Regions from separate parts of the Candidatus Poriferisodalis sp. genome, predicted to be linked through region 2. Evidence: predicted binding sites of a transcription regulator. Region 2 holds the regulator's gene; each other region holds the start of a gene.
The links. Region 2 encodes LexA, which represses DNA repair genes until DNA is damaged. Its sites were predicted from a motif close to CGAACNNNNGTTCG; they were not measured.
Positions count from the first base shown of each region.

Region 1: ACOQPE_RS09445 (error-prone DNA polymerase) is a predicted target of LexA. The motif match lies at 3,755-3,768, and genes of this name have one in related genera.
Region 3: uvrA (excinuclease ABC subunit UvrA) is a predicted target of LexA. The motif match lies at 3,904-3,917, and genes of this name have one in related genera.

Region 1 is NZ_OZ244781.1:2,115,917-2,122,295, reverse strand. It holds gene ACOQPE_RS09450 (hypothetical protein) at 1-201, shown strand, start outside; gene ACOQPE_RS09445 (error-prone DNA polymerase) at 214-3,741, opposite strand; gene ACOQPE_RS09440 (amidase) at 3,877-5,451, shown strand; gene ACOQPE_RS09435 (amidase) at 5,493-6,379, shown strand, end outside.
Region 2 is NZ_OZ244781.1:2,840,118-2,846,496, reverse strand. It holds gene ACOQPE_RS12645 (vitamin B12-dependent ribonucleotide reductase) at 1-2,688, opposite strand, end outside; gene ACOQPE_RS12640 (dihydrofolate reductase family protein) at 2,924-3,652, shown strand; gene lexA (transcriptional repressor LexA) at 3,799-4,455, shown strand; gene nudC (NAD(+) diphosphatase) at 4,511-5,332, shown strand; gene cysS (cysteine--tRNA ligase) at 5,333-6,379, opposite strand, start outside.
Region 3 is NZ_OZ244781.1:3,371,214-3,377,592, forward strand. It holds gene ACOQPE_RS14960 (sensor histidine kinase) at 1-381, shown strand, start outside; gene ACOQPE_RS14965 (carboxymuconolactone decarboxylase family protein) at 382-960, opposite strand; gene uvrA (excinuclease ABC subunit UvrA) at 1,009-3,861, opposite strand; gene ACOQPE_RS14975 (S-(hydroxymethyl)mycothiol dehydrogenase) at 3,973-5,064, shown strand; gene uvrB (excinuclease ABC subunit UvrB) at 5,061-6,379, opposite strand, start outside.

The DNA.
Region 1 (6,379 bases), 720 kb from region 2:
GCGGGTCCGGCATTGGGCTGGTGGGCCGATCCTGTGCTCACACACGACGACCTGCGTTCGGCGACGGCCGACACGGTGAACGCCGTCATGTCCGAAACCGCCGACCACGACGACGGGCCGTTCATGGCCGCCTGCTACCGAGCCGAGGCCTTTCTGCGAACGTGGCAGGACGATCTGCCCTTCGGCCGCCCGCTGGGCTGACCCGGTACCTAGCTAGCGGAAGTCGCGGCTGCCCACCGAAGCAGGCACATCGAGAGCTTCGATTCTCTCGGCGATCACGTTCGCCACGTTCTCATGGCGCTCGAGGCGGCCTGACACCATCAGCGCGGGCACGTCGCGCGCAACCGAGCGGTACCGCTGCCAGCATCCCCGCGACACCACCACGTTCACCAAGCCCGTCTCGTCCTCGAGATTCAGGAACGTCGTGCCGCCGGCCGTCATGGGTCGCTGGCGGTGCGTCACCAAGCCGGCAACGCGGATCTTGCCCGGTGGGCACGTAAGCAGCTCCGCAGCAGTGCGAACGCCGGCAGCGGCCAGCTCGGTTCGCAGGAACCTCGTCGGATGCCCGTTGGGGGCTACCCCGGTGGCCCACAGGTCCGCGGCAGCGGTCTCGGTTGCTGACATGCGCCGCAGCGGCGGTGACTCAGCACCGGTCACGACCCCCGCGAGCCGGTCTGAGCCTCCCTGGTGCACAGCCCCGGCCGCCCACAGTGCTTCGCGCCGCGGCAGCCCGAAGCAGTCGAACGCTCCAGCGGCGGCAAGCGCCTCCAGCGCCTGCAGGCTCAGCTCGGCTCGGCGCTGAAGGTCTTCCATGCTGCTGTAGGAGCCACCGACGGCGATCCGCTCAGCAAGCTCATCGCCCACTTCCCGAACCGATGACAGCCCCAGCCGCACAGCCATCCCGCCGGTAGAGGCATTGCACGGCTCCAGCGTGGCTGTCTCGGAGGACAGGTTGATGCAGGGCGAATGCACCACCACCCCGTGACGGCGAGCGTCCTGGCACAGCGAGTGCGGCGAGTAGAACCCCATCGGCTGCGCGTTCAGCAACGCTGCGCAGAACGCTGCCGGGTAGTGCAGCTTGATCCACGACGAGGCATACACCAGGTGAGCGAACGACACCGAGTGGCTCTCGGGGAAGCCGTAGTCGGCGAAGGCGACCATCTTCTCCCAAACCCGCTCGGCCACATCGCCGACCAGCCCCCGGGAGGCCATGCCGCTGAACAGGCGCTCGCGCAAGCGGCCCATCCGCTCGCGGGACCGCTTGGAACCCATGGCCTGACGCAGCTCGTCGGCCTCGGCGGGTGTGAACCCGGCGACGTCGATGGCTATCTGCATGAGCTGCTCCTGGAACAGCGGGATGCCCAGCGTCTTGGCGAGCGAGTTCTCCAGCAGGGGGTGCAGGTAGGTGATCGGCTCTTCGCCGTTGCGGCGCCGGATGTAGGGATGCACCGAGCCGCCCTGGATGGGCCCGGGGCGGATGAGCGCCACCTCTACCACCAGGTCGTAGAAGCAGCGGGGGCGCAGCCGCGGCAGCGTGGCCATCTGGGCGCGTGATTCCACCTGGAAGACGCCGATGCTGTCGGCGCGGCAGAGCATGTCGTAGACCTCGTCTTCCTGGGGCAGCAGGCCGATGTCGACGTTCGTGTGATGCGCATCAGCAATCAGGTCGACGGCGTGGTGCAGGGCCGACAGCATTCCCAGCCCGAGCAGGTCGAACTTCACCAGCCCGACTGCTGCGCAGTCGTCCTTGTCCCACTGCAGCACCGAGCGGTCTGCCTTGGTGGCCCATTCGGTGGGGCAGACATGGGTCACCGGCCGGTCGCAGATGACCATGCCGCCCGAGTGGATACCGAGGTGGCGCGGCGCCCCTTCGAGCGCAGCGGCCAGCTCTGCCACGTTGGCGGGAATGCCGGCCTCATTGTGCTGTGACTGGCTGGGGCCGGACGGGTTGGACCCGTTGCCTGTCGGCTCAGGCCCGGCGTCGCGCCAGTCGCGTGCACGGGGCCGGCCTGCCCGATGGGGCTGGGCCGCCAACCCGTTCGATGCACCGTTCGAGGTGGGCAGCGGGCTGTACCTGTCCAGTGACTTCGACCAGGCATCGGCTTGGCCGGGCTCCCAGCCCAGGGCCCGGGCCATGTCGCGCACCGACGAGCGCGCCCGGTAGGTGATGACGTTCGCCACCTGCGCCGTGTGAGCACGGCCGTAGCGCTCGTACACGTACTGGATGGCTTCCTCACGGCGACCGCTCTCGATGTCGATGTCGATGTCGGGCGGCCCGTCGCGCTCGGGCGACAGGAAGCGCTCGAACAGCAGCCCCAGATCGACCGAGTCGACATTGGTGATACCGAGCGCGTAGCAGACCGCCGAGTTCGAGGCCGAGCCGCGACCCTGGCAGTAGATGTCGCGACTACGGCAGAACGACACGATGTCGTACACCACCAGGAAGTAACCGGCGAAGCCGAGCTGTTCGATGAGGTCGAGCTCGTGATTGAGCTGCGCCCACGCCCCCGGCACCCGCTCGCTCTCAGGGGTGCCGTACCGCCACTGTGCCCGCTGAGCCACGAGGTGCCGCAGGTATGACATCTCGTCGTGACCGTCGGGACAGGGGTACGGCGGCAGGTTGGGCGCAACCAGCGACAGATCGAATGCGCAGTCGCGACCGAGCTGCGCAGCAGTACTCACCACACCCGGCCAGCGGGCGAACCGACGGGCCTGCTCGGCACCGGATCGCACGTGCGCTGTCGCTGCTGGCGGCAGCCAGCCATCCAGCTCGTCGAGGCTGCGCCGGGCTCGCACCGCGGCCAGAGCGACAGCCAGCCGCCGCCCGGCGGGGGTGGCGTAGTGGACGCCGTTGGTACAGACCGGCTCGACACCGGCTCGCACAGCCAATTCAGCCAGCGCGTCGTTGCGGTCGCTATCGAGCGGGTGGCCGTGGTCCCACAGCTCGACGAAGACATTGTGACGGCCGGCTGCGGTGATGAGACGGTCGAGTTGAGCGGCTGCAGCGCGTGGCCCGCCACTCCTTCCTTCGGCCATGAGCGCTGCGGGAACAGCGCCCTTGCGGTGCCCGGTGAGGATCGCCCACTCGTCGCGGTGTGCCGCTGCGGCTGCGAGGAATTCGCCGGTGCTCAAGCGCGGAGCGTGCTTGCGGCCCGCCATCTGCGCTGCCGAGATCAACTCGCCCAGCGCGGCGTACCCCGCCGGCGAGCGGGCCAGCACCACCACATGAGAGCCCACGGGGTCGGCACATCCGGTGCGCTCAGGACGTACCCGCGGCACTCGCCTGCGCTTGGGGGGCGCCGAACTGCCGGCGCCATGAGCGTCGAGCGTCAACTCGTCGGCGCCATACGCGTCGAGCGTCAGCTCAGTGCCGAACACCGTCGGCAGCCCGGCTTCGGCGGCAGCCTCTGCAAAGCGGACCACCCCGTAGAACCCGTTGTGATCGGTCAGCGCCAGTGCTTCGAGCCCCAGCCGCACTGCTTCGTCCACCAGCTCGCCCGGACTCGACGCCCCGTCAAGGAAGCTGAAGTTGGAATGAGCGTGCAGCTCCGCATACGGCACCGTGGGCTCCGCCGGCCGCGGTCGGGCGACAGGCCCGACCCGCTCGCCGCCGGCAGCGAGGCTTTCGCCATAGCTGTGTTTGATGCGCCGGCCCTCACCGGGCCGGCCGGGAAATGGCAGCCGGTCGGACAACCGCCGCTCCAGCTCGGTCCAGGGAATTCCCGGATTCGTAAAACCCACGGCACGACAATAACGAACAACAGTTCTAAGAACAACAGTTTTTGAGAACGCAAGTTCTCTCCAACGGTTTCGCCTCTGGCCTCAGCTCTTGAGCCCGAACTCTCACCCGGCCGGCAACCGCACTACGTTGCGCCCATGGTTGAGACATCACCCGCCGGAAACTTGCCTGACGGCGTAGCCACCGCCGAGCTGTTCGCCTCGGGCGAAGCTTCGGCGGTCGAACTGCTGGCCGAGGCCACCTCCCGGGCAGACCGGGTGAACCCGGAGATCAACGCCATCATCGGACGGCTCGACGACAGCGCCCGCCGTGCGGCCGAACAGCTCGATGCCGCACGCAGCGCCGGCGAGACCGGCGGTTCGTTGGCAGGTGTCCCATTCCTCACCAAAGACCTGACCTGCACGACGCAGGGACAGCCGTACCACGCCGGCAACGCCGCGCTCAAAGAGGCGGGGTACGCGGCGTCGAGCACCGCTCATCTCGCCACGATGTTCGCCGAGCTGGGACTGGTGAACTTCGGCCGGACGAACACTCCGGAATTCGGCCTCACCATCACCACCGAGCCGCTGGCGTATGGGCCGGCAGCCAATCCCTGGAACACCGGCCATTCGACCGGCGGGTCCAGCGGCGGGTCCGCAGCGGCGGTGGCCGCGGGCATTGTGCCCATCGCCCACGCCAACGACGGGGGCGGCTCGATCCGTGTGCCCGCCGCCAACTGCGGGCTGTTCGGGCTGAAGCCGAACCGGGGCCGGGTGTCGCTGGGTCCCGATTCGGGAGACGGCTGGGCCGGCTGGAGTGTCGACGGCGTCGTCAGCCGCAGCGTGCGCGACAGCGCCCGGGTGCTCGACGGCATCAGCCGGCCGTGGCCCGGCGACCCCTACTGGGCACCACCGCCGTCAGGCACGTTCGAGTCCGCGGCGGCACGCGAACCGCGGACGCTCCGGATCGGACTGTGCCCGCACTCCGATTGGGGACCGGTGGACGCCGCATGCAGCCAAGCGGTCGAGAACGCCGGCAGACTGCTGGAGAGCCTCGGACACCACGTCAGCTATTCAGCGCCTGCCGAGCTGTTCCACGCAGAGTTCTTCGAGCACTTTCGCACGATCGTGTCCGCGCAGAACGTCGTCATGCTTGCTGGCTTCGAAGAGGTCTTGGGCCGGCACATGAGCCGTGCCGATATGGAAGGCGATACGTGGGCGCTCATGAACATCGGGCGCGAGGTCAGCGGGGCGCAGTACGTGTCGGCGCTCGAGTGGTGCCATGCCTGGACACGGCGGCTCGCTGCCTGGTGGGCTGACCACGATGTGCTGGTGTCGCCGATCATGGCCGAGCCGCCGCCTCGCCTCGGCGAATTGCGCAATCCCGAAACCGGCCGCGGCCGGCTGAACGACCTGCTGCAGTTCACCCCGCAGTTCAACGTGACCGGCCAGCCGGCGATGTCGGTGCCCCTGCATTGGGCGCCAGAGGCTGAGCCGAACGGCGAAGCCGGGGCCCGAGCGGCCCGTGAGCGCAGCGAACAGGAGCGGGAAGCAACAGGTGACTCGACGAGAAGGCGCACCAATGCGCGCACGTTCTCAGGAAATCTGCCCATAGGCGTGCAGTTCGTGGGCGCGCACGCCAGCGAGGAGATGCTGCTCTCGCTGGCCGGCCAGCTCGAGCGGGCGGCCCCGTGGGCGGGCCGCATGCCGAGTCTGTGGGCCGGCGGCGCATGATCCCCGGCTGCTGAGAAGTCGAGAGGCTGAGAAGCGGGGACATGTCTGCTGACCACCGCTTCACCGACGCCACGGCGCTGGCGCAGGCATTCTCCACAGGCGAGGCCGACCCCACTGAGGCGATGCAGGCTGCGCTCGAACGGATGGAGCGACTGCATCCGGCGTTGAACGCGGTCATCCATCCCCGCCCCGAGCGGGCGCTCGCCGAGGCGGAAGCCTCGGCGCAACGCTGGTCGCGGCGACGGGCCGACGGCGATGCGCTCGGCGACATGTCGGACACCGGCGTGCCGTTCGACGGCGTGCCCATGGCGATCAAAGACCTCGGCTGCGAGCAGGCCGGTGAGTTTCACCACGCCGGCGCCCGTTTCCTGGTGGACCTGGGCTGGCGAGGCTCGCTCGACAGCCACCTCTACGGCCTGCTGCGCGGCGCCGGGTTGGTCTCGGTGGGGCGCACGAACACGCCCGAGTTCGGTACCACCATCACCACCGAGCCGGATGCTTACGGCCCGACGGCCAACCCGTGGTCGCTCGGCCGCTCGCCCGGTGGTTCCAGCGGCGGCTCGGCGGCCGCCGTTGCGGCAGGCATCGTGCCGGTCGCACACGGCAACGACGGCGGCGGCTCGATCCGCGTTCCCGCGGCTGCGTGCGGCCTGGTGGGGCTGAAGCCGACCCGGGGCCGGGCCTCGACCGCGCCGCGCCTCGGCGAACACCGCGGCGGCTTTGCAGTGGACGGCATGCTCACGCGGACGGTGCGCGATGCCGCACGGTGCCTCGACATCATCAGCCGCCCCGCACCGGGCGATCCCTACATCGCTCCCCCGCTTGGCCCCGACGAGTCGTTTGCCGGCGCGCTGACCGTCCCGCTGCCGCCGCTGCGCATCGCCGTGTCGACGGGCAGTCCCGGACGTGCGAGCCCGCCGGTACGACG
Region 2 (6,379 bases):
CTCGACCGTTGCGCTCTCGAGCCCCGGCAGCGGCGGATCAGTGCGCTCGTCGACGCTGAGCACTCCCAACTCGGTGCGCTCTTCCAACGACAGGTACTCGAGCGCCAGGCGGCGGAAGATGTAGTCGACGATGCTCGTGGCAATGCGCAGCTCGGGGTCGTCGGTGAGCCCCGCAGGCTCGAACCGCATGTTGGTGAAGGCGTCCACGTAGGAACGCAGCGGCACCCCGTACTGCAAGCCGTGGCTGACCGAGATGGCGAATGCATCCATGATCCCGGCCAGCGTGGAACCCTGCTTCGCCACGGTGAGGAAGATCTCCCCGGGCCGGCCGTCGTCGTACTCGCCGACGGTCATGTAGCCGTGGCAGTCGGTGACCCGGAAGGAGAACGTGCGCGACCGGCGGCTGCGTGGCAGCCGGTTGCGCGGCGGCACCACCGCTCCCCCCAATGCGGCGGCAGCGGATGCTGCGGCCCCCTGGGCCGATGCACCCATGGCCGGTGTGCCAAGAGCCGGTGTGCCAGCGGAGGTCGCCGGCCCGACCGACAGGGGCTGGCTCACCTTGCAGTTGTCGCGGTAGATCGCCACCGCCTTGAGCCCAAGCCGCCACGATTCGACGATGAGGTCCTCGATGTCGCCGGCGGATGCCGACTCGGGCAGGTTGACGGTCTTGGAGATCGCACCCGAGACGAAGGGCTGGCAGGCGGCCATCATCGCAACGTGGCCCTGCGGCGAGATGGCATCGGCGCCGATCGAGCAGGCGAACACCGCCCGGTGAGCGTCCGCCAAGTGCGGCGCGCCGGCGATGTGGCCCGTAGCGAGGATGTGCGCCTCAATGTCAGCGATGTCTGAGAGCGAGTAGCCGAGCCTGTTCAGCGCGACGGGCACTGTCGAGTTCACGATGCGCAGATCGCCACCGCCCACCAGCTTCTTGTGCTTCACCAGGCCCAGGTCGGGTTCGATCCCGGTGGTGTCGCAGTCCATCATGAACGAGATCGTTCCGGTGGGCGCGATCACGGTGGCCTGGGAATTGCGAACGCCATGAGACTCGCCGCCCGCGATGGCATGGTTCCAGCGAGCACGCGCGGCGGCACGCAGATCCTCGGTCAGCGCCGCCATGCCTGCGCCGGTGTCCGCCGGCTCGGCGCGCACCTCGATGCTGTCCAGCGAGTCGCGATGCCGGCCCAGAACGCCGCACATCGCATCGGCATTCGCGTCGAAGCCGTCGAAGGCTCCGAGCCGCTCGGCCAAGTCGGCTGAGGTGGCGTATGCCTCCCCGCACATGAGCGCCGTGAGCGATGCCGCTAGCGCCCTCGCCTGCGGAGAGTCGTAGGGAACGCCCGCTGCCATCAGCAGCGCACCCAGATTCGTGAAGCCCAGCCCGAGCTGGCGGAAGCGCCGGGAAGTCTCGCCGATCAGCTCCGTCGGGTAGTCGGCGTGGCTCACCAGCACGTCCTGGGCAATGAACGTGATGCGCACCGCCTGGCGGAAGCCCTCGATATCGAAATCGCGGCCGGCGGCGTGATCCCCAAAGAAGGGCAACAGGTTGACGCTCGCCAGGTTGCAGGCCGAGTTGTCGAGGTGGACATACTCGCTGCATGGGTTGCTGGCGCTGATCGGGCCGTGGGCGGGCGCCGTGTGCCAGCTGTTGATCGTGGTGGAGAACTGAACGCCAGGGTCGGCGCATTCCCAGGCCGCTTGGGCAATCTGGCCGAGGAGATCCCGCGCACGCATGACGGCGGTGACCTCGCCCGTGGTGCGCGCCCGCAGCTCCCAAGTGCCGTCGGCCGCGACCGCCTCCATGAACTCGTCGGACAGCCGGACCGAGTTGTTCGCATTCTGGTACTGCACCGAGAACGAGTCGGCGCCGTCGACATCCATGTCGAATCCGGCGGCGTCCAAGGCGCGTGCCTTGCGCTCCTCGCGTGCCTTGCACCACACGAAGGCCTCGACATCGGGATGATCGGCGTCGAGCAGGACCATCTTGGCGGCGCGCCGGGTCTTGCCGCCGCTGCGGATGGTGCCCGCCGACGCATCGGCGCCGCGCATGAAGCTGACCGGGCCGCTCGCCGTGCCGCCGCCCGACAGCGGCTCGCACGATGCCCGCAGCGCCGACAGGTTTACCCCGGCGCCCGAGCCGCCCTTGAAGATCCGGCCCTCGGTGACGTACCAGTCCAGGATCGATTCCATCTCGTCGTCGACAGCAAGGATGAAGCAGGCCGACGCCTGCTGGGGCACACCCTTCACGCCGATGTTGAACCAGACCGGGCTGTTGAACGCCACCCGCTGGTGAACCAGCAGCCACGCCAGCTCTGCCTCGAATGTCGCCGCCTCGTCCGGAGATGCGAAATAGCCGTCGCTGGCCGCCCACTGGGTGACGGTGCCCGCAACGCGGTCGATGACTTGGCGCAGCGACTGCTCCCGCTCCGGCGTGCCGATGGTGCCGCGGAAGTACTTCTGGGCAACGATGTTGACCGCCGTGGGACTCCAATCGGCGGGGAACTCAACGTCGGGCTGCGAGAACGCAACCGATCCGTCGACCGCGTTCGTGATGGAGGCATCGAAGCGCTCCCACCGCACCGTGTCATAGGGATGGGCGCCATCAGCGGTGAAATGCCGCTGCAGACGCAGAGGCGCGCCGGCAGACCGGTGCCCGGGGCCGTGGCCCCGCACCCGCTGCTCCTCGGTCATCGCCACTTACCGCTGACCTCCTGCACCAGTGTCGCAAACCGGAGTCGACCCGCCGGGACGCGCCCGCGGGCCGTGCGGCCGACGGTGACAGGCGCACGCTACGGCCGCTCCCCTGTGGAACGAAAGGGGCAATGAACAGGCCTTCACGGGGACTTTCCTGTGCATAACTGGCAGATGCTGTGGATAACCGCCGGCGACAACGCCTGCCGGGACGAACGGGTGGCAGACTCGCCGCGTGCACCGGCTGTACCCGCTGCCCCCCGAACCCATCGACGCTGCGCACGCCGCCAGTCGCCAACGTGCACCGCACGCCGATCGTCCCTGGGTGATGCTCAACATGGTTGCGAGCATCGACGGGGCCGCAGCGATCGACGGCGTGTCGGGGGGGCTCTCGAGCGAACCCGACAAGGCGATGTTCGGGGCGCTGCGCGCGCAGGCCGACACGATCCTGGTCGGTGCGCGCACGGCGAACGCCGAGCGGTACCGCCCGGCGCGGCGATCTGGTGCCCGCATTGCCGTGGTCAGCGGATCGCTCAGCGTCGACCCGGACTTGCCGCTGTTCAGCCAGCCGCCAGACCCGCCGGCAGCACCGTTGCCGCTGGTGGTCACCACCGTCGGCGCAGACTGCGACGCCGCAGAACGGCTGGCCGACCGCGCGGAGCTCGTGCGCGCCGGCACCGACTCGGTGGATCTGCCTGCGTCGTTGAGACACCTGGGCTCGCTGGGGGCGCGCGTTGTGCTCTGTGAGGGAGGGCCAGCGCTCAACGCCAGCCTGCTGGCGGCCGACCTCGTCGACGAGGTGAACCTGACGCACGCGCCGCTGGCCGTGGCGACTGACGCCCCGCGCATCGCCTCTGCGCCCGGCGGCGGCTCGCCGGCCGCCGCGCCCCGCGCATTCGCGCTCGAGCAAGTCATCGCCCACGACGATGTGCTCTTCGTGCGCTGGGTGCGCTCTCGGCACTGAAGCATCGAACAAATGCGCGCTGTTTGGAACATTTGTTGTTAGTGTACTGACTGATCGGAACGAGAGTTCCTTCCCTTCGATGGGAGCACCCGATCAGGCCGGGCAGCAGATGCCGGGCGCGCCGGGACCGACCCGAAAGGTTCACCATGCAAGCAACGAGTGCCGCAGGTCAGCGGATCGCACACCTCAACGAGCGTCAGCGCGCCATGCTCGACTTCATCGACGTGACGCAGCGCGAGCGCGGCTATCCCCCGTCGGTCCGCGAGATCGGCAACGAGGTCAATCTCAACTCGCCTGCGACCGTGCACCGCCACCTGCGAACGCTCGAGGCCGACGGATGGATCCGGCGCGACCCATCGCGGCCCAGGGCGCTCATCATCAACTGCGACTGGCAGACAGGAGTGAAGGGCGAGCGGCGACCGGCCCGTCACGTGGCGCTCATCGGGGAGGTTGCAGCAGGCACCGACGTGCTCGCCCAGCAGAACGTCGAGGAGCTGCTGCCGCTGCCGGCCGATTTCACGGGCAGCGGCGAGCTCTTCATGCTGCGAGTGCGGGGCGACTCGATGATCGATGTCGGCATCTGGGATCGCGACTACGTGGTGGCGCGCCACCAGCCCGACGCGGAGGTCGGCGACATCGTCGTGGCCGGCATCGATGGCGAAGAGGGCACCGTCAAGCGCTACCGGCGCGACGGCGACAACGTCGTCCTCGAACCGGCAAATCAAAGCCACGGTCCGATCATCCGCCCCGCCGACGAAGTCACCATCTACGGAAAGGTCGTGACGGTCATCCGTCGCCTATAGCGGCGGGCAATTCGACACAGCGGCGCTTGTAAGCGCTGTGTGCTCAACTTGACCGGTGTTCACGGTTCTGACCCAGCCGCCTGACGATCTCGACGACACATCGCGCGTGTGGATCCCCGTCCGTTCAGGCACGGTGTTCACCGAGCCGGGCAGCGGCCTGTGCGCGAGCCCCACGGCGCCCGTCGGCGATGGCTCGCCTTCCGCCTCTTTTCTCGGCGTGCTCGATGGCCTCGGCGTCTGGGCTGTCGACATGGATCCGGCCGACGGGCCGCCGCTGGACGAGGGTGATCTCGAGCCCGTGCCGCTGCGCAAGCTCTACGGCCGCATTCCCGACGAGCACTGGCAGATCGCCGGCCGCGCCGCACCGATCGTGGAGTTCGAGGGAACCCATCGCTATTGCGGACGTTGCGGGAGCCTGACAAACACCAACGCCTCAGATCGGGCAAGAGTCTGCAGCAACTGCGGTCACATGGCGTTTCCGAGGCTCAGCCCCGCCATGATCGTTCTCGTCGAACGCGGCCCCGAGGTGTTGCTCGCCTGGGGCCGGCAGTTCCCCGGCCGCTTCTACAGCGCACTCGCCGGCTTCGTCGAACCCGGTGAGAGCCTCGAGGACGCCGTGGCCCGGGAGGTCTACGAGGAAGTCCAGATCACGGTCGACAACGTCCGCTACTTCGGAAGCCAGCCGTGGCCATTCCCGCACTCGCTGATGTGCGGCTTTACCTGCGAATGGCAAGCCGGCGAGATCGAGATCGACCCCGAAGAGATCGTCGAAGCCGGTTGGTACACCGCAGACAGCCTGCCCCCGTGCCCGCGCGGCGGGATGTCGATTGCCGGCTGGCTCATCGACGACTGGCTGAAGCGAACCGCAGCCGGCTGATCAGGCGCGGTGCCAGGTGGCGCCGTCGGGGCCGTCGGCGACGACGATGCCTGCGGCCGCCAGATCGTCCCGGATACGGTCGGCGGTGTCGAAGTCGCGAGCTGATCGCGCCGCAGCCCTCTGTGCCAGCAATACGTCCACCTCGGCATCGGCGAGCCCGCCGTCGCGGTGATCTTCGCCGCCGTCATCACCGCAGGTGAGCCCCACCACGCCGAGCAGGTGGAGTGCCGTGCGAGCCGATCGGGAAGCCTCGGCAGGCGCTGCTCCGTCGAGTGAAGCGTTCGCCCGGCGCACGAGGCGGAAGATCACGTCGAGCGCTGTGGGCGTGGAGAAATCGTCGTCCATGGCCGCTGCGAACGCCGTCACGGCTTCGACATCCACGTCGGGAACAGACCCGCGTTCGATGTCAGGCCGCCGCACTGCAGCCTCGATGCCGTCCGGGAAGCCTGCAGCGGAGACCCGGCGGGCGAACGCATCGAGCCGGCCGACAGCGCTGCGGGCCGCTTCAAGCGAGTCGGACCCCATCTCCATGGTCCGGCGGTAGTGGGTCTGCAGCACCAGCAGGCGCACAGCGCGGGGGCCGACTGCGTCGATCGCTTCGGCGAGCTGGGTGTAGTTGCCCAGCGACTTGGCCATCTTCTGGCTGCCGACGTTCACCATGGCGCTGTGCACCCAGTAGCGGGCAAACGCCTCGCCCATGGCGGTCACCTGGGCGCACTCGTTCTGGTGGTGGGGAAAGACCAGGTCGTCTCCCCCTCCGTGGATGTCGAAGCCGGGCCCGAGCGCGCTGAGCGACATCGCCACGCACTCCGTGTGCCAGCCGGGCCGGCCCTCCCCCCACGGCGTTTCCCAGCGCGGCTCTCCCGGCTGCGCGGCCTTCCAGAGCGCGAAGTCCAGCGGTGAACGCTTGTCGGGGTCGACGTCGACGCGCGCGCCAGCATCCGCGTTGAGCTGCTCGGTTGTCCGGCCCGCCAAATCGCCGTACCCAGGGGCAGCGTCGACGGCGAAGTACACGCCCTTGCCCGGCACGTCGTACGCGGCACCGAG
Region 3 (6,379 bases), 530 kb from region 2:
GACCTCGGCGGCGAGCCAGGCAAGATGGTCACCGTGGGCGACGGCGACGACACGCCCTATTTCCCGACGATTTGGCTGAGCACTCAGCGAACCGACGAGTCCGCGGTGATCAAGGTTCGCGACAACGGCACAGGCATCCCGCCGGACGTCGCCCAGCGAATCTTCGAGCCGTTCTTCACCACCAAGCCCACCAATGAGGGCACGGGGCTGGGCTTGGCGATGTCAAACGACATTGTCCGAGGCCACGGCGGGCAGATCTCGGTGGAGAGCGAACCGGGCGAGTACACCGAGTTCACCGTGGAGCTGCCGCTCGAGCGCGCTGCCTCCGTCGAGCCGGTCGAGCCAGTCCAGACTGAGGACGCCGCGACCCCGGCGAGCTGATCAGTCTCCGTCGGGGAAGGGATCCTCCCAATCGGGTGGCAGCGGGATCTCGAAGGCATTCAGCGTCAGCGAGATCAAGCAGTAGTAGCCCACCGTGGTCACCAGCTCGATCACGCCCTCGGTGCCGAACTCCTCGACCGCTGCGGCGTAGGTCTCGTCGCTCATGCTGTGCGACTCGAGCAGCTCCGTTGCGACCCGGTGAGCGATGGCCTCCTGCCCCGTGAACTCGGCAGGCCTGCCGTCCCGGAGCGCATCGAGGTGGCGCTGCTCGATGCCCGCCATCTGAGCCAGGCGTTCGTGGGCGGCGAACTCGAACTTCGACCGGTAGTGCGCTCCGACCGTGCAGATGGCCGCTTCCTTGACTGGCTCGGGCAGGCCGCCCGCGAACCGGACGGCGGCACCCAGCGCCTGGGTGGGTCCCCCGATGGCAGGCGCCCGTACCCACACCCCATAGGGGCCCACGATGCTCTTGACGTTCAGATCGGAGGTCGCCGCGCTGCGCGGACCGCTGCGCAAGGCCTCATAGACCTCGCGCCCGCCGCCGGTCAACTCTTCGGGTGTGATCTCGGGCAGTCTCATCTGCGTCCTCTTTCGCTCGTGGGATTGGGGGGATTGGTACGGGGAAGCTCAGCCGACGAGCGGCGCCAGGTAGCGGCCGGTATGGGACTCGGGCGTCGCCGCGACCTGTTCTGGTGTGCCAGCGGCCACCACGGTGCCGCCGCCGATGCCGCCCTCGGGACCCATGTCCACGATCCAGTCGGCGGTCTTGATCACGTCGAGATTGTGCTCGATGACCACCACGGTGTTGCCGCCCGACACGAGCCGGTCGAGCACGCCCAGCAGGCGCCGGATGTCCTCGAAGTGCAAGCCGGTGGTGGGCTCGTCGAGGATGTAGATGGTGTGGCCGGTGGACCGTTTCGACAGCTCGCTGGCGAGCTTCACCCGCTGCGCCTCGCCGCCGGACAGCGTGGTGGCGGGCTGCCCCAGCCGGATATAGCCCAGGCCCACGTCGACGAGCGTCTGCATGTGGCGGCGGATGGGCGGCTGGGCCGAGAAGAACTCCAGGGCGTCCTCGCAAGGCATGTTGAGCACGTCCGCGATCGTCATGCCCTTGAACCGGATCTCGAGCGTCTCGCGGTTGTACCGGGCGCCCTTGCACACTTCGCAGGGCACGTACACATCGGGCAGGAAGTGCATTTCGATCTTGATGGTCCCGTCGCCCGAACAGGCCTCGCAGCGCCCGCCCTTGACGTTGAAGCTGAACCGCCCCGGCAGGTAGCCCCGCACCTTCGCCTCGTTGGTGGCCGCGTAGAGCTTGCGGATGTGGTCGAAGACGCCGGTGTAGGTAGCCGGATTCGACCGGGGCGTGCGGCCGATCGGCGATTGATCGATGTCGATGACCTTGTCGAGCGCTTCGGCGCCCTCGATTGCCGTGTGCAGGCCGGGCACCTGCTTGGACGAGTAGATCCGCTGCATCAGCGCCTTGTAGAGGATCTCGTTGACCAGCGTGCTCTTGCCCGAGCCCGACACGCCGGTCACGCAGATGAAACAGCCCAAGGGGAATTCGACGTCGATCTTTCGCAGGTTGTGCTCCCGTGCGCCCCGAACGGTGAGGCGGTCGTCGCCTCGGGGCCGGCGCAGCGACGGCATCGGGATCTCCCGCACGCCGGCGAGGTACTCCCCCGTCACCGATCCCGGTGCGCCCGCCAAACCGTCCACCGGCCCGCTGTAGACGATCTCGCCGCCGTGCTCACCGGCGCCTGGCCCGATGTCGACCACCCAGTCCGCAACCGAGATGGTCTCCAGATCGTGCTCCACCACCAGCACGGTGTTGCCGAGATCGCGCAGATGCAGCAGCGTGTCGATCAAGCGGCGGTTGTCGCGCTGGTGCAGCCCGATTGACGGCTCGTCGAGCACGTACAGCACGCCTTCCAGTCCGCTGCCGATCTGGCTCGCCAACCGGATGCGCTGCGCCTCGCCGCCGGCCAGCGTGGCCGCCGAGCGGTTCAGCGTCAGGTAGTCGAGGCCGACGTCGAGCAGGAAGTTCAGCCGAGCATCGATCTCCTTGATGATCGGTGCGGCGATGATGCGCTGCCGCTCCGTGAGGTCCAGGCCGTCGACGATCTTCGCTGCCTCGCCGATGGACGCCGAGCAGAGCTCGAAGATGTTCCGGCCGGCGACGCGTACGGCCAGCGACACCTCGTTGAGCCGCGCGCCGTGGCAGGTACCGCACGGCACCTCGCGCATGTAGCCCTCGATGCGGTTGCGCGACCAGTCGCTCTCGGTGTCGGCATGGCGACGCCGCAGGAACGGGATGACGCCCTCGTAGCGAGTGGTGTAGCTGCGCGAGCGGCCATAGCGATTGCGATAGCGCACGGTGATCTGCTCGCCGGCCGGCGCTCCCTCGAGCAGCAGCGTGCGCTGGCCCGCTTCCAGCTCGGCCCACGGCACATCGAGCGGGATGCCTTGCTGCTCGCCGACCGCTTCGAGCAGCCGGGTGAACCACTTGCCGGTTGCTCCCGCCCACGGGGCGAGCGCACCAGCCGCCACCGACAGCTCCGTGTTCGGCACCACCAGCTCGGGATCCACCTCGTACCGGGTGCCCAGGCCATCGCAGGTCTGGCAGGCGCCGTACGGGGAGTTGAACGAGAAGTTGCGTGGCGCCAGCTCCTCGAACGAACGGCCGCTGCTTGGCGAGAACAGGTGCTGGCTGAATGTCAGCATCTCCGATTCGTCGGCCTCGCCGTTGCCGGACGGAACCTGGCGAATCCACACGTGGCCATCCGCCAGCCCCAGCGCTGCCTCGACCGATTCGGCGAGGCGCTGGGAGATATCGCCACGCATGACCAGCCGGTCGACGATGACCTCGATGTCATGGTTGACGTAGCGATCCAGTCGCTCGATCTCATCGGTGCTGCCGAGCTCCAGCACCGAGCCGTCGACACGCACGCGGGCGTAACCCTGCCGGGCGAAGTCGCCGAGCTGCGTGTGATAGTCGCCCTTGCGTCCGCGCACCACCGGGGCAAGCACTTCGAAACGGGAGCCTTCGGCGAGCTCCATGATCCGATCCACGATCTGCTGCGCTGTCTGTCGCTCGACGATCTCGCCCGTCTGCGGGTCGTGCTGGATGCCGATGCGGGCGTAGAGCAGCCGCAGATAGTCGTACACCTCGGTGATCGTTCCGACGGTGGAACGAGGGTTGCGGCTGGCGCTCTTCTGGTCGATGGAGATGGCCGGCGACAGGCCTTCGAGGAAATCCACGTCGGGCTTGTCCATCTGGCCCAGGAACTGGCGTGCATAGGCCGACAGCGACTCGACGTAGCGCCGCTGTCCCTCGGCGTAGATGGTGTCGAAGGCCAGCGACGACTTGCCGCTGCCCGACAGCCCGGTGAACACGATCATGCGATCGCGGGGCAACTCCACATTGACATTGCGCAGGTTGTGCTCGCGCGCCCCGCGGACGATCAGCCGCTCACCCATTCGGGTGGAGCCTACCGGCGACCCCGCCGGTCATCCCGGACACAAACACAAGTTCGTACGCCAATCCGCCCACGCTCTGAGGGCGCAACCGGCAGAAGTAGGGTCGCGGTCATGCCACATGAAGTACAAGGTGTCGTAGCCGCAGCGGTCGGCGAGCCGGTCACGGTCGAGACGATCGTGGTCCCCGACCCCGGTCCCGGTGAGGTAATCGTCGACGTCCAAGCATGCGGCGTGTGCCACACCGACCTGCACTACCGCGAGGGCGCCATCAACGATGAGTTCCCGTTCCTGCTCGGGCACGAAGCCGCAGGCGTCGTGTCAGAAGTCGGCGACGGCGTCACCAATGTCGCCGTCGGCGATTTCGTGATACTGAATTGGCGCGCCGTCTGCGGCCTCTGCCGGTCGTGCCAGCGTGGCCGCCCGTGGTACTGCTTCGCCACGCACAACGCGTCGCAGAAGATGACCCTTGACGGCGTCGAGCTGTCGCCCGCGCTGGGTATCGGTGCGTTCGCCGAGAAAACCCTGGTGGCCGCAGGACAGGCCACCAAGGTGGACCCTGCGGCCCCGCCCCAGGTTGCTGGTCTCATCGGCTGCGGGGTCATGGCCGGCTTGGGTGCCGCGATGAACACCGGCGGCGTCGGCCGCGGCGACAGCGTGGCCGTATTCGGATGCGGCGGCGTGGGCGATGCCGCAATCTGCGGCTCCCGGTTGGCCGGAGCGCACACGATCATCGGCATCGACCTGGACGACCGCAAGCTCGACTGGGCCCGCGAGTTCGGCGCCACCCACACCGTCAACTCGGCAGGCCTCAGCAACGATGAGGTCGTCGAGGCGATCCGCGAGCTGACCGACGGCAACGGCGTGGATGTGGCCATCGAGGCCGTGGGCTTGCCCCAGACCTACGAGCAGGCCTTCTATGCCCGCGACCTGGCGGGCACCGTGGTGCTGGTGGGTGTGCCGAACCCGACCATGAAGATCGAGCTGCCGATGATCGAGGTGTTCGGGCGCGGCGGCTCGCTCAAGAGCTCGTGGTACGGCGACTGCCTGCCAAGCCGTGACTTTCCCATGCTCATCGACCTCCACCTGCAGGACCGCCTGCCGCTGGACAAGTTCGTCAGCGAGACGATCGGGATTGCAGGCGTCGAGGAGGCGTTCGAGAAGATGGAGCACGGCGAGGTGCTGCGCTCCGTCGTCATGCTCTAGGCGCTGGCGTCGCGCAGGTCTCGGCGGAGCTCCCTGAGCTCGTCTCGCAGGCGGGCTGCGTACTCGAATCGCAGGTCGGCGGCGGCTTCGGCCATCTCCTCCTCCAGCGAGGCGATGAGGCGTGTCAGGTCATCGGCCGGCAGGTCGCCGTAGGCAGCCTTCATCCGTTCGGCGTTCACGCGGCCCGACACCAGCTTCTCGGGCACCGGTGCCGTCTCGGCCGGGCCTCGCAGCACCTCGAGGATGTCGGTGACGGCCTTGCGGATCGTCTGCGGGTCGATGCCATGCTCGGCGTTGTACGCCTGCTGCAAGCCCCGCCGCCGGTTGGTCTCGGACACGGCGCGGTGCATCGACGGCGTGAACTCGTCGGCGTACATCACCACCTGGCCGTCGACGTTGCGTGCCGCTCGCCCGATGGTCTGGATGAGCGACGTCTCGCTGCGCAGGAACCCCTCCTTGTCGGCATCCAGGATCGCCACGAGGCTCACTTCGGGCAGGTCCAGGCCTTCTCGCAGCAGGTTGATGCCCACCAGCACGTCGAAATGGCCGAGCCGCAGATCGCGGAGGATCTCGATCCGCTCAATGGTGTCGATCTCGCTGTGCAGGTAGCGCACCCGCACGCCGAGCTCGAGCAGGTAGTCGGTGAGGTCCTCGGCCATCTTCTTGGTGAGCGTCGTCACGAGCACCCGCTGGCCCTGCTCGGTGACCCGCTCGATCTCGCCCATCAGGTCGTCGATCTGGCCCTTCGTCGGGCGCACCACGATCTCGGGATCCACCAGACCGGTCGGCCGGACGATCTGCTCCACCACCTGGCCACTCGTCCGCAGCTCGTACTCCCCCGGGGTGGCCGACAGGAACACCACTTGATTCAGCCGGTCCATCACCTCGTCGAAGCGCAGGGGCCGGTTGTCGCGCGCGGAAGGCAGCCGGAAGCCGTGCTCTACCAGGGTGTCCTTGCGCCGCCGGTCGCCGGCGAACTGACCGTGCAGCTGAGGAACGGCGACATGGCTCTCGTCGATGACCAGCAGGTAGTCGTCGGGGAAGAAGTCCAGCAGGGTGTACGGCGGCTCGTCATACACCCGGCCGTCGAGATGCATCGAGTAGTTCTCGACGCCGTTGCAATAGCCCAACTCGGCCAGCATCTCGAGGTCGTACTCGGTGCGCATCCGCAACCGCTGCGCCTCGAGCAGCTTGTTCTCCTTCTCGAAGAGCTGCAGCCGCTCGGCAAGCTCGGCCTCGATCTTGGCGATCGCCGTCCGCATCTTGTCTTCGCCGGTGACGTAGTGCGACGCCGGGAAGACAGTGACCTCTTCGA